2 regions of the Bacillus sp. 41-22 genome follow, and region 1 is predicted to be linked to the other one. Evidence: a T-box and tRNA genes for the amino acid it is inferred to sense, from the RefSeq annotation. Region 1 holds a T-box; the other holds one or more tRNA genes.
The links. The T-box of region 1 lies ahead of serS (serine--tRNA ligase). A T-box ahead of a tRNA ligase gene usually reads a tRNA of that ligase, here a tRNA-Ser.
Positions count from the first base shown of each region.

Region 2: it has a tRNA-Ser gene. The T-box ahead of serS (serine--tRNA ligase) is inferred to sense a tRNA for this amino acid. The anticodon was not compared.

Region 1 is NZ_CP084035.1:16,206-22,635, forward strand. It holds gene guaB (IMP dehydrogenase) at 1-338, shown strand, start outside; gene LCF45_RS00070 (D-alanyl-D-alanine carboxypeptidase family protein) at 452-1,762, shown strand; gene pdxS (pyridoxal 5'-phosphate synthase lyase subunit PdxS) at 1,923-2,810, shown strand; gene pdxT (pyridoxal 5'-phosphate synthase glutaminase subunit PdxT) at 2,829-3,419, shown strand; T-box leader at 3,474-3,694, shown strand; gene serS (serine--tRNA ligase) at 3,746-5,020, shown strand; tRNA gene LCF45_RS00090 (tRNA-Ser) at 5,175-5,267, shown strand; gene LCF45_RS00095 (sigma factor-like helix-turn-helix DNA-binding protein) at 5,434-5,829, shown strand; gene LCF45_RS00100 (deoxynucleoside kinase) at 5,865-6,430, opposite strand, start outside.
Region 2 is NZ_CP084035.1:4,684,255-4,690,684, reverse strand. It holds rRNA gene LCF45_RS24195 (23S ribosomal RNA) at 1-2,557, shown strand, start outside; rRNA gene rrf (5S ribosomal RNA) at 2,659-2,774, shown strand; tRNA gene LCF45_RS24185 (tRNA-Val) at 2,780-2,855, shown strand; tRNA gene LCF45_RS24180 (tRNA-Thr) at 2,860-2,935, shown strand; tRNA gene LCF45_RS24175 (tRNA-His) at 2,946-3,021, shown strand; tRNA gene LCF45_RS24170 (tRNA-Leu) at 3,046-3,126, shown strand; tRNA gene LCF45_RS24165 (tRNA-Gly) at 3,156-3,230, shown strand; tRNA gene LCF45_RS24160 (tRNA-Leu) at 3,247-3,335, shown strand; tRNA gene LCF45_RS24155 (tRNA-Arg) at 3,339-3,412, shown strand; tRNA gene LCF45_RS24150 (tRNA-Pro) at 3,424-3,497, shown strand; tRNA gene LCF45_RS24145 (tRNA-Ala) at 3,512-3,584, shown strand; tRNA gene LCF45_RS24140 (tRNA-Met) at 3,605-3,681, shown strand; tRNA gene LCF45_RS24135 (tRNA-Ile) at 3,686-3,762, shown strand; tRNA gene LCF45_RS24130 (tRNA-Ser) at 3,780-3,872, shown strand; tRNA gene LCF45_RS24125 (tRNA-Met) at 3,900-3,976, shown strand; tRNA gene LCF45_RS24120 (tRNA-Asp) at 3,980-4,055, shown strand; tRNA gene LCF45_RS24115 (tRNA-Phe) at 4,070-4,145, shown strand; tRNA gene LCF45_RS24110 (tRNA-Thr) at 4,160-4,235, shown strand; tRNA gene LCF45_RS24105 (tRNA-Lys) at 4,246-4,321, shown strand; tRNA gene LCF45_RS24100 (tRNA-Gly) at 4,335-4,405, shown strand; tRNA gene LCF45_RS24095 (tRNA-Ile) at 4,416-4,492, shown strand; tRNA gene LCF45_RS24090 (tRNA-Asn) at 4,500-4,574, shown strand; tRNA gene LCF45_RS24085 (tRNA-Ser) at 4,581-4,671, shown strand; tRNA gene LCF45_RS24080 (tRNA-Glu) at 4,678-4,749, shown strand; partial or broken gene LCF45_RS27095 (RNA polymerase subunit sigma-70) at 4,887-4,949, shown strand; gene LCF45_RS24075 (sigma-70 family RNA polymerase sigma factor) at 5,259-5,789, shown strand; gene LCF45_RS24070 (DUF4179 domain-containing protein) at 5,782-6,430, shown strand, end outside.

The DNA of each region.
Region 1 (6,430 bases):
AAACTGAAATTTACCAAGGTCGCCAATTTAAAGTATATCGTGGTATGGGTTCTGTTGGAGCGATGGAAAAAGGAAGTAAAGATCGTTACTTCCAAGAAGGAAACAAAAAACTTGTTCCTGAAGGTATTGAAGGACGCGTACCATATAAAGGACCTTTAGCAGATACAGTTCATCAATTAGTTGGTGGATTACGTGCAGGTATGGGATATTGCGGAGCGCAGAATTTAGAATTCTTACGTGAGAATGCGCAGTTCATTCGTATGTCAGGTGCAGGTTTACGTGAAAGCCATCCTCATCACGTACAGATTACAAAAGAGGCTCCAAACTACTCATTATAATGTCTTATATACAAATAGACAGAGATTTGATATCTCTGTCTATTTTTTTTTGATTATGTTAGAATAACGGTTATGTGAGTACATAGATATTGGGGGTAGCAAAAGTGAAAGGTATGTTTTGCAAAAGATTCATTGCGTTGGTAACAGTGCTTACAATAGCTTGTAGCATGCTTGTACCATATAGCAATGCATCAGCAGAAACAGGAGCCGCTTTAAACATTGAAGCAGGTGCGGCAATTTTAGTAGAAGCGAATTCTGGGAAGATTTTATATCAAAAAAATGCAGATGAGTTATTATCAATTGCTAGTATGACAAAAATGATGAGTGAATACCTAGTGAACGAGGCTATTGCGAAAGGGAAACTAAAATGGGATCAAAAAGTTAAGGTTTCCGAATATGCGTATAACATTTCGCAAGATCGTTCATTATCGAACGTGCCTCTACGAAATGGTGAATCTTATACAGTAAAAGAGCTATACGAAGCAATGGCAATTTATTCTGCTAATGGTGCAACGATAGCGTTAGCTGAAGCAGTTGCTGGAAAAGAAGTAGACTTTGTAAAAATGATGAATGATAAATCGAAAGAGTTAGGATTAAAAAATTATAAGTTTGTAAATTCTACGGGCTTAACGAACAAAGATTTAAAAGGACACCATCCTGAAGGGACAACTCCGGATGAAGAAAATAAAATGTCTGCGAGAGATGTAGCAATTTTAGCACAACGTCTTATTCAAGATTTCCCTAAAACATTAGACATAGCAAAAATTTCAAAAAAAGTATTCCGTGAAGGTACTCCGGATCGGATCGAAATGCCTAACTGGAACTGGATGTTAAAAGGGTTAATTAAGGAATACGAAGGCGTAGATGGTCTGAAAACAGGATCAACTCCAGAAGCAGGAGATTGTTTCACTGGTACGATTGAAAGAAATGGTATGCGTTTCATTTCTGTAGTTATTAAAACAAAATCTCACACGGCAAGATTTGATGAGACAAAGAAATTATATGATTATGGCTTTGCTAACTTTGAAATGAAGAAAATGTATGAAAAAGGTTCTTCGGTTAAAGGAAAAGAAACAGTAAGAGTTGAAAATGCGAAAGATAAAGATGTAGCAGTTCAAACGAAGCAAGCTGTTTCACTTCCGGTGCCAAAGGGAAGTAAAGACGTTTATAAAACAGAATTTAAAGAAGGAAATAAGGGACAAGAGGCACCTATGAAAAAGGGAGTTACACTTGGCCAAATGGTTGTAACGTCTAAAGATAGTAATGATCCTGGATTTTTATCAGGAAAATCATTACAAGTAGACCTTATAACAAAATCTGAAGTAGAAGAGGCAGGCTGGTTCACACGTTCTATGCGCGGAATTGGTTCTTTCTTTAGTGGTATGTGGAATAGTGCTGTTGATACAGTAAAAGGTTGGTTTTAAAAGCTCCTCATTGTAGGAGCTTTTTCTTATTCCTATTTTTCATACCGACTTTATGAAAAAGTAGTGGACAAGCATCAGATAGTTAGTGGTAGAATGTAAGAGTATTCTTAATTTTCTTCTTTAACGGGGGAAAGCAATTCACCTAGGGGGGTTTTTGTACATGACAAATGTAACAGGGACAGAACGTGTAAAACGTGGAATGGCAGAAATGCAAAAAGGCGGCGTTATTATGGACGTAGTTAACGCCGAGCAAGCAAGGATTGCAGAAGAGGCAGGTGCAGTTGCTGTTATGGCATTAGAGCGTGTACCTGCAGATATTCGTGCAGCAGGTGGCGTTTCTCGTATGGCAGATCCAACAATTGTTGAAGAAGTTATGGGTGCTGTATCAATTCCGGTTATGGCAAAATGTCGTATCGGTCACCTTGTAGAAGCACGTGTATTAGAATCATTAGGGGTAGACTATATCGATGAGAGTGAAGTATTGACTCCTGCTGATGAAGTATACCATTTAAATAAACGTGATTACACAGTTCCGTTTGTATGTGGTTGCCGCGATATCGGAGAAGCTGCACGTCGTATTGCAGAAGGTGCAGCTATGCTTCGTACAAAAGGTGAACCTGGAACAGGAAACATTGTAGAGGCAGTGCGTCATATGCGCCAAGTCAATGCAGAAATCCGTCAAGTTGCAAGTCTACGTGAAGATGAGTTAATGACATATGCAAAAAATACTGGTGCTCCTTATGAAGTACTACTTGAAATTAAACGCCTTGGTCGCCTGCCAGTTGTAAACTTTGCAGCAGGTGGTGTAGCAACACCAGCAGATGCAGCGTTAATGATGCAACTTGGTGCTGATGGTGTATTTGTTGGATCTGGTATCTTCAAATCAGAGAACCCAGAGAAATTTGCACGTGCAATCGTTGAAGCAACGACTCATTATGAAGATTACGAACTAATTGCAAGCCTTTCTAAAGGATTAGGTAATGCAATGAAAGGTATCGAAATTTCAACGTTATTACCAGAACAACGCATGCAAGAGCGTGGATGGTAATTAAAGGAGATCTTTAAAATGGTGAAAATCGGTGTACTAGGTCTTCAAGGTGCAGTTCGTGAGCATGTAAAATCAGTTGAGGCAAGTGGTGCAGAAGCTGTTGTTGTAAAGCGTGTAGAGCAACTTGAAGAGATTGATGGTCTTATTTTACCAGGCGGTGAAAGTACAACAATGCGCCGTCTTATTGATAAGTATGCTTTCATGGAGCCTCTTCGTACATTTGCGAAGTCTGGTAAACCAATGTTTGGTACATGTGCAGGAATGATTCTTCTTGCGAAAACACTTATTGGCTATGAAGAAGCACATATTGGTGCTATGGATATTACGGTTGAGCGCAATGCGTTCGGACGCCAAAAAGATAGTTTTGAAGCTGCACTTTCAATGAAAGGTGTGGGAGAAGACTTTGTTGGTGTATTTATCCGTGCTCCGTATGTTGTAAATGTAGCTGATGATGTTGAAGTACTTTCTACGCATGGCGAGCGAATGGTAGCGGTAAGGCAAGGGCCGTTTTTAGCTGCTTCTTTCCATCCGGAATTAACGGATGATCATCGTGTAACAGCATACTTTGTAGAAATGGTAAAAGAAGCGAAAATGAAAAAAGTTGTATAAGTAACTTGCAACTTGTATAAGATTATAGTAAATTGATGATAACAATTTTATAAAATAAGCGTGTTGATAGGAAGTAGTAACAAATGTTGTTTCTTATAGAGAGTCGATGGTTGGTGGAAATCGATAGAAACAGTTTGTGAATCCATCCTGGAATGGAATGTGGAATATCTTTTGATTAGTAAACATTCCCGGTGAAGAGCCGTTATTTCTACTTGAGAGGAAAGCGGTAATGCTTTCAACTAGGGTGGCAACGCGGGTTAACTCCCGTCCCTTTGTATAGGGACGGGAGTTTTTTGTGTTTTATAAAATAAAAGGAGGAGTATATAATGCTTGATATTAAATTTTTACGTACGAATTTTGAAGAAGTAAAAGCAAAATTACAGCATAGAGGCGAAGATTTAACGGATTTTGGTCGCTTTGAAGAACTTGATACGAGAAGAAGAGAGCTACTTGTTCAAACAGAAGAATTAAAAAGTAAACGTAACGAAGTATCTCAACAAATTTCAGTATTAAAGCGTGAAAAGAAAGATGCGGAAGCTCTAATTCTAGAAATGCGTGAAGTTGGGGAAAAAGTAAAAGATCTTGATAATGAGCTTCGTACAGTTGAAGAAGATTTAGAAAGATTAATGCTATCTATCCCAAATATCCCTCATGAATCTGCTCCAATAGGTGAAACAGAGGATGATAACGTAGTAGCACGTACTTGGGGAGAAGTGAAAGAATTTACTTATGAGCCAAAACCACATTGGGACCTTGCTACTGATTTAGGGATTTTAGATTTTGAACGTGCTGGGAAAGTAACAGGAAGCCGATTTGTATTTTACAAAGGTGCTGGTGCAAGATTAGAACGTGCTTTGATTAGCTTTATGCTTGACCTTCATACTGATGAGCATGGATATGAGGAAGTATTGCCTCCTTATATGGTAAACCGTGCAAGTATGACAGGAACAGGACAACTTCCGAAGTTTGAAGAAGATGCATTCCGTATTGAAAGTGAAGATTATTTCCTAATCCCAACAGCTGAAGTACCTGTAACGAATATGCATCGTGATGAGATTGTGAGTAAAGAGCAATTGCCGATACGATATGCTGCGTTTAGCTCATGCTTCCGTTCTGAAGCAGGTTCAGCTGGTCGTGATACACGTGGTTTAATTCGCCAACATCAATTTAATAAAGTTGAACTTGTGAAGTTCGTGAAACCAGAAGATTCTTACGAAGAGTTAGAAAAATTAACAAATGATGCAGAGCGCGTGTTACAATTATTAGAGTTGCCATATCGCGTTATGAGCATGTGTACAGGAGATTTAGGATTTACAGCAGCGAAGAAATACGATATTGAAGTATGGATTCCAAGCTATGGTACATATCGTGAAATTTCTTCTTGTAGTAATTTTGAGGCATTCCAAGCGAGACGCGCGAATATCCGTTTCCGTCGTGAGCCAAATGGTAAACCGGAACATGTTCATACACTAAATGGATCTGGTCTTGCAATTGGACGTACAGTGGCAGCTATTTTAGAGAACTACCAACAAGAAGATGGTACAATTATAATTCCAGAAGTTCTTCGCCCTTATATGGGAGGAAAAACAGTTATTAAATAAGTTAAAACATTCATCGGTATGAGTGATTGGTAATTATGGACGTTGTCAGCAGTGTCATAAAGGAGAGGGGAAGTAAAATTCCCCTTTCCTCATAATTTATTATAGTAGGGTTGACTAACTGTTTTTCTTTTGATATTATATTTGATGTCAATATGGAGGTATACCCAAGTCTGGCTGAAGGGATCGGTCTTGAAAACCGACAGGCGGCGAGAGTCGCGCGGGGGTTCGAATCCCTCTACCTCCTCCAGATATAATTGACAACAGCGCATATAAGTGGAGATTGGAGAACTCGTTACCAACACGTAACGAGTTTTTATTTTAAAACCAATCATAAAGTATGATGTAAGGATATAGTGTCCTTATTACACACTCATATTCCGATGATTATCTTCATAGATATGAAAGGAGTTAACATGGATCTTATTATACAAACGTTTCCTTTAGATGGAAAAACTTTATATTATGTACAATGTCCTGTCTGTAAGAACAATAGAATTTTAAACAGTGGTGCAAATGTGTCGCGCATTATAAGTGATGATACATTCCGTAAACTTTGTGGTTGCACTTGTGATGTAAAACAGGTTGCAAAAAAAGTAGAGGTACCAAAAGAAGCTGAAAAACCAGCTGTGCAAAAAGAAGTAACTCCAAAACGTACAGGGAAATTACTAACAGCAGTAATTAATGGGAAAGAATTGACTGTTAAAGAGATTGCTGAAACATATGATATTAGTACGAGTACTGTTCGTCAGCGTATTAATGCTGGAAAGCCAGAGAGTGAAATTATTGCTCCGACAAAAAAGAAAAAGTAATTTCATAGGAAAACCCGTGCATATGCACGGGTTTTTTATTTTACAAGTTTACGTGTTTGTTTTAAAAAATGTCCAATTTTTTTAATGATTGGTTCGATTGAATCGCCATCTTTTAAAATATCGTATTCATTAATGTTTAATCGTAAAACAGGGCATGAATTAAAGTTATTAATCCAGTTATCGTAACGTCCATGCATCTCTTTCCAATATTCAATTGGTGTTTGCTGCTCCATGGGACGTCCTCTTTCTTGAATACGATCGACAATATCATCAAAAGAACCTTCTAGGTAAATTAATAAGTCTGGATGAGGGAAGTAAGGAGTCATGACCATAGCATCAAATAACCCTTTGTATGTCTCATAATCAGTTTCAGTCATTGTACCCTTTTCGTAATGCATTTTTGCGAAAATACCAGTGTCCTCATAGATAGAACGGTCTTGAACAAAACCGCCACCATATTCGAAAATTCTTTTTTGTTCTTTAAATCGTTCTGCTAAAAAGTACACTTGTAAGTGAAAGCTCCAGCGTGTGAAATCAGCATAGAACTTGTCCAAATATGGGTTGGAATCTACTTTTTCAAAAGATGTACGATAACCTAAAG
Region 2 (6,430 bases), 590 kb from region 1:
AGAGGGTAACAACCCCGTAGTCGAAACTTCGTTCTCTCTTGAATGTATCCTGAGTACGGCGGAACACGTGAAATTCCGTCGGAATCTGGGAGGACCATCTCCCAAGGCTAAATACTCCCTAGTGATCGATAGTGAACCAGTACCGTGAGGGAAAGGTGAAAAGCACCCCGGAAGGGGAGTGAAAGAGATCCTGAAACCGTGTGCCTACAAATAGTCAGAGCCCGTTAATGGGTGATGGCGTGCCTTTTGTAGAATGAACCGGCGAGTTACGATCCCGTGCGAGGTTAAGCTGAAGAGGCGGAGCCGCAGCGAAAGCGAGTCTGAATAGGGCGTTTAGTACGTGGTCGTAGACCCGAAACCAGGTGATCTACCCATGTCCAGGGTGAAGTTCAGGTAACACTGAATGGAGGCCCGAACCCACGCACGTTGAAAAGTGCGGGGATGAGGTGTGGGTAGCGGAGAAATTCCAATCGAACCTGGAGATAGCTGGTTCTCCCCGAAATAGCTTTAGGGCTAGCCTTAAGTGTAAGAGTCTTGGAGGTAGAGCACTGATTGAACTAGGGGTCCTCATCGGATTACCGAATTCAGTCAAACTCCGAATGCCAATGACTTATCCTTAGGAGTCAGACTGCGAGTGATAAGATCCGTAGTCAAGAGGGAAACAGCCCAGATCGCCAGCTAAGGTCCCAAAGTGTGTATTAAGTGGAAAAGGATGTGGAGTTGCTTAGACAACTAGGATGTTGGCTCAGAAGCAGCCACCATTTAAAGAGTGCGTAATAGCTCACTAGTCGAGTGACTCTGCGCCGAAAATGTACCGGGGCTAAATACACCACCGAAGCTGCGAATTGATACCAATGGTATCAGTGGTAGGGGAGCGTTCTAAGTGCAGTGAAGTCAGACCGGAAGGACTGGTGGAGCGCTTAGAAGTGAGAATGCCGGTATGAGTAGCGAAAGACGGGTGAGAATCCCGTCCACCGAATGCCTAAGGTTTCCTGAGGAAGGCTCGTCCGCTCAGGGTTAGTCAGGACCTAAGCCGAGGCCGACAGGCGTAGGCGATGGACAACAGGTTGATATTCCTGTACCACCTCTTTATCGTTTGAGCAATGGAGGGACGCAGAAGGATAGAAGAAGCGTGCGATTGGTTGTGCACGTCCAAGCAGTTAGGCTGATAAGTAGGCAAATCCGCTTATCGTGAAGGCTGAGCTGTGATGGGGAAGCTCCTTATGGAGCGAAGTCTTTGATTCCCCGCTGCCAAGAAAAGCTTCTAGCGAGATAAAAGGTGCCTGTACCGCAAACCGACACAGGTAGGCGAGGAGAGAATCCTAAGGTGTGCGAGAGAACTCTGGTTAAGGAACTCGGCAAAATGACCCCGTAACTTCGGGAGAAGGGGTGCTTTCTTAACGGAAAGCCGCAGTGAATAGGCCCAAGCGACTGTTTAGCAAAAACACAGGTCTCTGCGAAGCCGTAAGGCGAAGTATAGGGGCTGACACCTGCCCGGTGCTGGAAGGTTAAGGAGAGGGGTTAGCGTAAGCGAAGCTCTGAACTGAAGCCCCAGTAAACGGCGGCCGTAACTATAACGGTCCTAAGGTAGCGAAATTCCTTGTCGGGTAAGTTCCGACCCGCACGAAAGGTGTAACGATTTGGGCACTGTCTCAACCAGAGACTCGGTGAAATTATAGTACCTGTGAAGATGCAGGTTACCCGCGACAGGACGGAAAGACCCCGTGGAGCTTTACTGTAGCCTGATATTGAATTTTGGTACAGTTTGTACAGGATAGGCGGGAGCCATTGAAACCGGAGCGCTAGCTTCGGTGGAGGCGCTGGTGGGATACCGCCCTGACTGTATTGAAATTCTAACCTACGGGTCTTATCGACCCGGGAGACAGTGTCAGGTGGGCAGTTTGACTGGGGCGGTCGCCTCCTAAAGTGTAACGGAGGCGCCCAAAGGTTCCCTCAGAATGGTTGGAAATCATTCGTAGAGTGCAAAGGCATAAGGGAGCTTGACTGCGAGACCTACAAGTCGAGCAGGGACGAAAGTCGGGCTTAGTGATCCGGTGGTTCCGCATGGAAGGGCCATCGCTCAACGGATAAAAGCTACCCCGGGGATAACAGGCTTATCTCCCCCAAGAGTCCACATCGACGGGGAGGTTTGGCACCTCGATGTCGGCTCATCGCATCCTGGGGCTGTAGTCGGTCCCAAGGGTTGGGCTGTTCGCCCATTAAAGCGGTACGCGAGCTGGGTTCAGAACGTCGTGAGACAGTTCGGTCCCTATCCGTCGTGGGCGCAGGAAATTTGAGAGGAGCTGTCCTTAGTACGAGAGGACCGGGATGGACGCACCGCTGGTGTACCAGTTGTTCTGCCAAGGGCATAGCTGGGTAGCTATGTGCGGAAGGGATAAGTGCTGAAAGCATCTAAGCATGAAGCCCCCCTCAAGATGAGATTTCCCATAGCGTAAGCTAGTAAGATCCCTGAAAGATGATCAGGTTGATAGGTTCGAGGTGGAAGCATGGTGACATGTGGAGCTGACGAATACTAATAGATCGAGGACTTAACCATATAATATGAAGCAATGTTATCTAGTTTTGAAAGAATATAAAAAACTTGTTGACTTTAAATGTCGAATAAGTTATGATAATTCTTGTCTTAAATGAATACAGTCTGGTAATGATGGCAGAGAGGTCACACCCGTTCCCATACCGAACACGGAAGTTAAGCTCTCTAGCGCCGATGGTAGTTGGGACCTTGTCCCTGTGAGAGTAGGACGTTGCCAGGCAATTCGGAGGATTAGCTCAGCTGGGAGAGCACCTGCCTTACAAGCAGGGGGTCGGCGGTTCGATCCCGTCATCCTCCACCATTTAGCCGACTTAGCTCAATTGGTAGAGCAACTGACTTGTAATCAGTAGGTTGGGGGTTCAAGTCCTCTAGTCGGCACCAGAAAATCATGGCGGTTGTGGCGAAGTGGTTAACGCACCGGATTGTGGCTCCGGCACTCGTGGGTTCAATTCCCATCAGTCGCCCCATTTTTTCTTTTTAAATTATAATATGCGGGTGTGGCGGAATTGGCAGACGCACTAGACTTAGGATCTAGCGCCTTTGGCGTGGGGGTTCGACTCCCTTCACCCGCACTTTTAATAAAATAACTCAAACATGTCTTGCGGAAGTAGTTCAGTGGTAGAATACAACCTTGCCAAGGTTGGGGTCGCGGGTTCGAATCCCGTCTTCCGCTCCAATTTTCAGTATGACATGCCGGGGTGGCGGAACAGGCAGACGCACAGGACTTAAAATCCTGCGGTGGGTGACCACCGTGCGGGTTCGACCCCCGCCCTCGGCACCATATGCGCCCGTAGCTCAATTGGATAGAGCGTTTGACTACGGATCAAGAGGTTAGGGGTTCGACTCCTCTCGGGCGCGTTTTTTATTAACGGGAAGTGGCTCAGCTTGGTAGAGCACCTGGTTTGGGACCAGGGGGTCGCAGGTTCAAATCCTGTCTTCCCGATATTTTCAAAATATGGGGCCTTAGCTCAGCTGGGAGAGCGCCTGCCTTGCACGCAGGAGGTCAGCGGTTCGATCCCGCTAGGCTCCACTTATTTGAATATAACTTATGGCGGTGTAGCTCAGCTGGCTAGAGCGTACGGTTCATACCCGTGAGGTCGGGGGTTCGATCCCCTCCGCCGCTACCATAAAGGACCTTTAGCTCAGCTGGTTAGAGCAGACGGCTCATAACCGTCCGGTCGTAGGTTCGAGTCCTACAAGGTCCACCACTCAAAGTTCATATCTCGGAGGTATACCCAAGTTCGGCTGAAGGGATCGGTCTTGAAAACCGACAGGCGGCGAGAGTCGCGCGGGGGTTCGAATCCCTCTACCTCCTCCATTTTTTCTAAATTAAATATTATATCATCGCGGGGTGGAGCAGTACGGTAGCTCGTCGGGCTCATAACCCGAAGGTCGCAGGTTCAAATCCTGTCCCCGCAACCAAATGGTCCCGTGGTGTAGTGGTTAACATGCCTGCCTGTCACGCAGGAGATCGCCGGTTCGACCCCGGTCGGGACCGCCATTTTTTTACATAAAGGCTCGGTAGCTCAGTCGGTAGAGCAGAGGACTGAAAATCCTCGTGTCGGCGGTTCGATTCCGTCCCGAGCCACCATTTTGAAATCGCAAGCCGGCTTAGCTCAATTGGTAGAGCAACTGACTTGTAATCAGTAGGTTGGGGGTTCAAGTCCTCTAGCCGGCACCACTTTCAAAATGAGCCATTAGCTCAGTTGGTAGAGCATCTGACTTTTAATCAGAGGGTCGAAGGTTCGAATCCTTCATGGCTCACCATTTTTAATTTAATGCGGGTGTAGTTTAGTGGTAAAACAAGAGCCTTCCAAGCTCTGGTCGAGAGTTCGATTCTCTTCACCCGCTTATCTATTATGGGCCTATAGCTCAGCTGGTTAGAGCGCACGCCTGATAAGCGTGAGGTCGATGGTTCGAGTCCATTTAGGCCCACCATAATTATTCCGCAGTAGCTCAGTGGTAGAGCTATCGGCTGTTAACCGATCGGTCGTAGGTTCGAGTCCTACCTGCGGAGCCATATTATAGAGAAGTACCCAAGTGGCTCAAGGGGCTCCCCTGCTAAGGGAGTAGATCGCGAACGCGGTGCGAGGGTTCGAATCCCTTCTTCTCTGCCAGATTTTGGCCCGTTGGTCAAGTGGTTAAGACACCGCCCTTTCACGGCGGTAACACGGGTTCGAATCCCGTACGGGTCATACTAAAAGAGATAGCATAATCTGCTATCTCTTTTTTGTTGTATAAAAGTGGACTTTGAATAGTCTGCTTTTTTTTTATGGATTTCTTGTATACTTTTTTCTATTTGAATCGTCTAACTAATAGAAAAGAGAGAGCGATGGAGTATGAAAAGCTTATTATAGAAACATCAAAAAGTATTTATAGATATTTGCTTAAAATAGAGCTAACATCACATGCCCATCAAGCTAAGATTTTAAGACACCCCCATAACGAGAATTTTACCTTTTTTACAGTTATTTATGAGAATTCAGCTCGTTTTTCCGTTTTGGGAGATCTTTTTTACTTTAAATTTGGTATGAACAAGCTATATATTTGGCTCTTATTTCTATCTGGATTTCTGGTGTCTTTTCTTTAATGCTGGATATTAATCATTGCAATAAGTTGTAGGAGATTTATGTATATGCACTTATTTTTGCAACCTTTTTATCCTCTCATTCGACTATATTAGTAAAGGGAGGAAGAAATAAAAATGGACATAGCCTATCTAGTAAAACAAGCAACAAGAGGAAATGATCAAGCATTTGAACAACTTATTACTTTTGTTCGCCCGAAATTATATCGAACAGCCTATTCTTATGTAAGAAATGAACAAGATGCACTGGATATATACCAAGAAACAATTTATGAAGCATATCTTTCACTGAGAAAATTAAAAAAGCCGGAGAAATTTCAAAGTTGGATTACCAAAATTCTTGTTTTTAAATCCATTGATTTTGTAAGAAAATCCTCTAGACAATTTGTTGCGAATGATGAAATATTTGCTAATTTATGTACAGAAGAAAGCATGAATAAATTAGAACAATCATTGGATTTAACCGAGGCATTTAATTTCTTAGATCCTACTTACAAAACTATTATTTTATTAAGGTATTATCACGATTTATCTATTAAGGAAATTGCTGAGGTTCTTAACTCTCCAGAAGGAACGGTAAAATCTCAATTACATCGAGCAAAGCAAGCCTTACGCCCCATTTTAAAGGAGGGATATAGTTATGAATAAAGAAGAATTTAATCACCATATCAATGATATTCCTATACCAGAAGACCGGTTAATTCAAAGAGAAAAAACAGCCATGCTTCAAGCTAAGAAAAATCAATACCGTAGAAAAAAAACAATCAAGTATTCTAGTCTTGTTGCTTGTGGAATATGTGTTTCTCTCTTAGGTTTTGGATTCATTTCTCCTGCTATGGCAAAGACTTTATCGAGTGTTCCAGTTATAGGCCCCATTTATGCACAATTTAATGATATTGCTTCTGATAAAATTGAAAAGGATGAGCTTGCTACATCAATTGAAAGACAAGATAACCATAGTGGTTTAACGATGAATGTGAAAGAAGCAGTTTACGATGGCGGACGTTTAGTGATCACGGTGGAATACAAAGGAGAAAATACTATTTCCAATAGCAATGAAGAGAAAGCTGGATTTAGTTATGTAACCATTAATGGGAAAGAAGTCAGAGCTGCAATTAGTTCTACTTCACAGAAGTCAAAAGGACGAAACACCATTATTGAGCAGCATGAATTCACTCTGGCTAATTACGGTGAATTTGGTGATAAAATTGATGTTTCCGTCCATGGAGAAGATTTATTTGGAAAAGCAGGAACATGGAATGTAGCATTTCCTCTTACAAAAGTTGAAG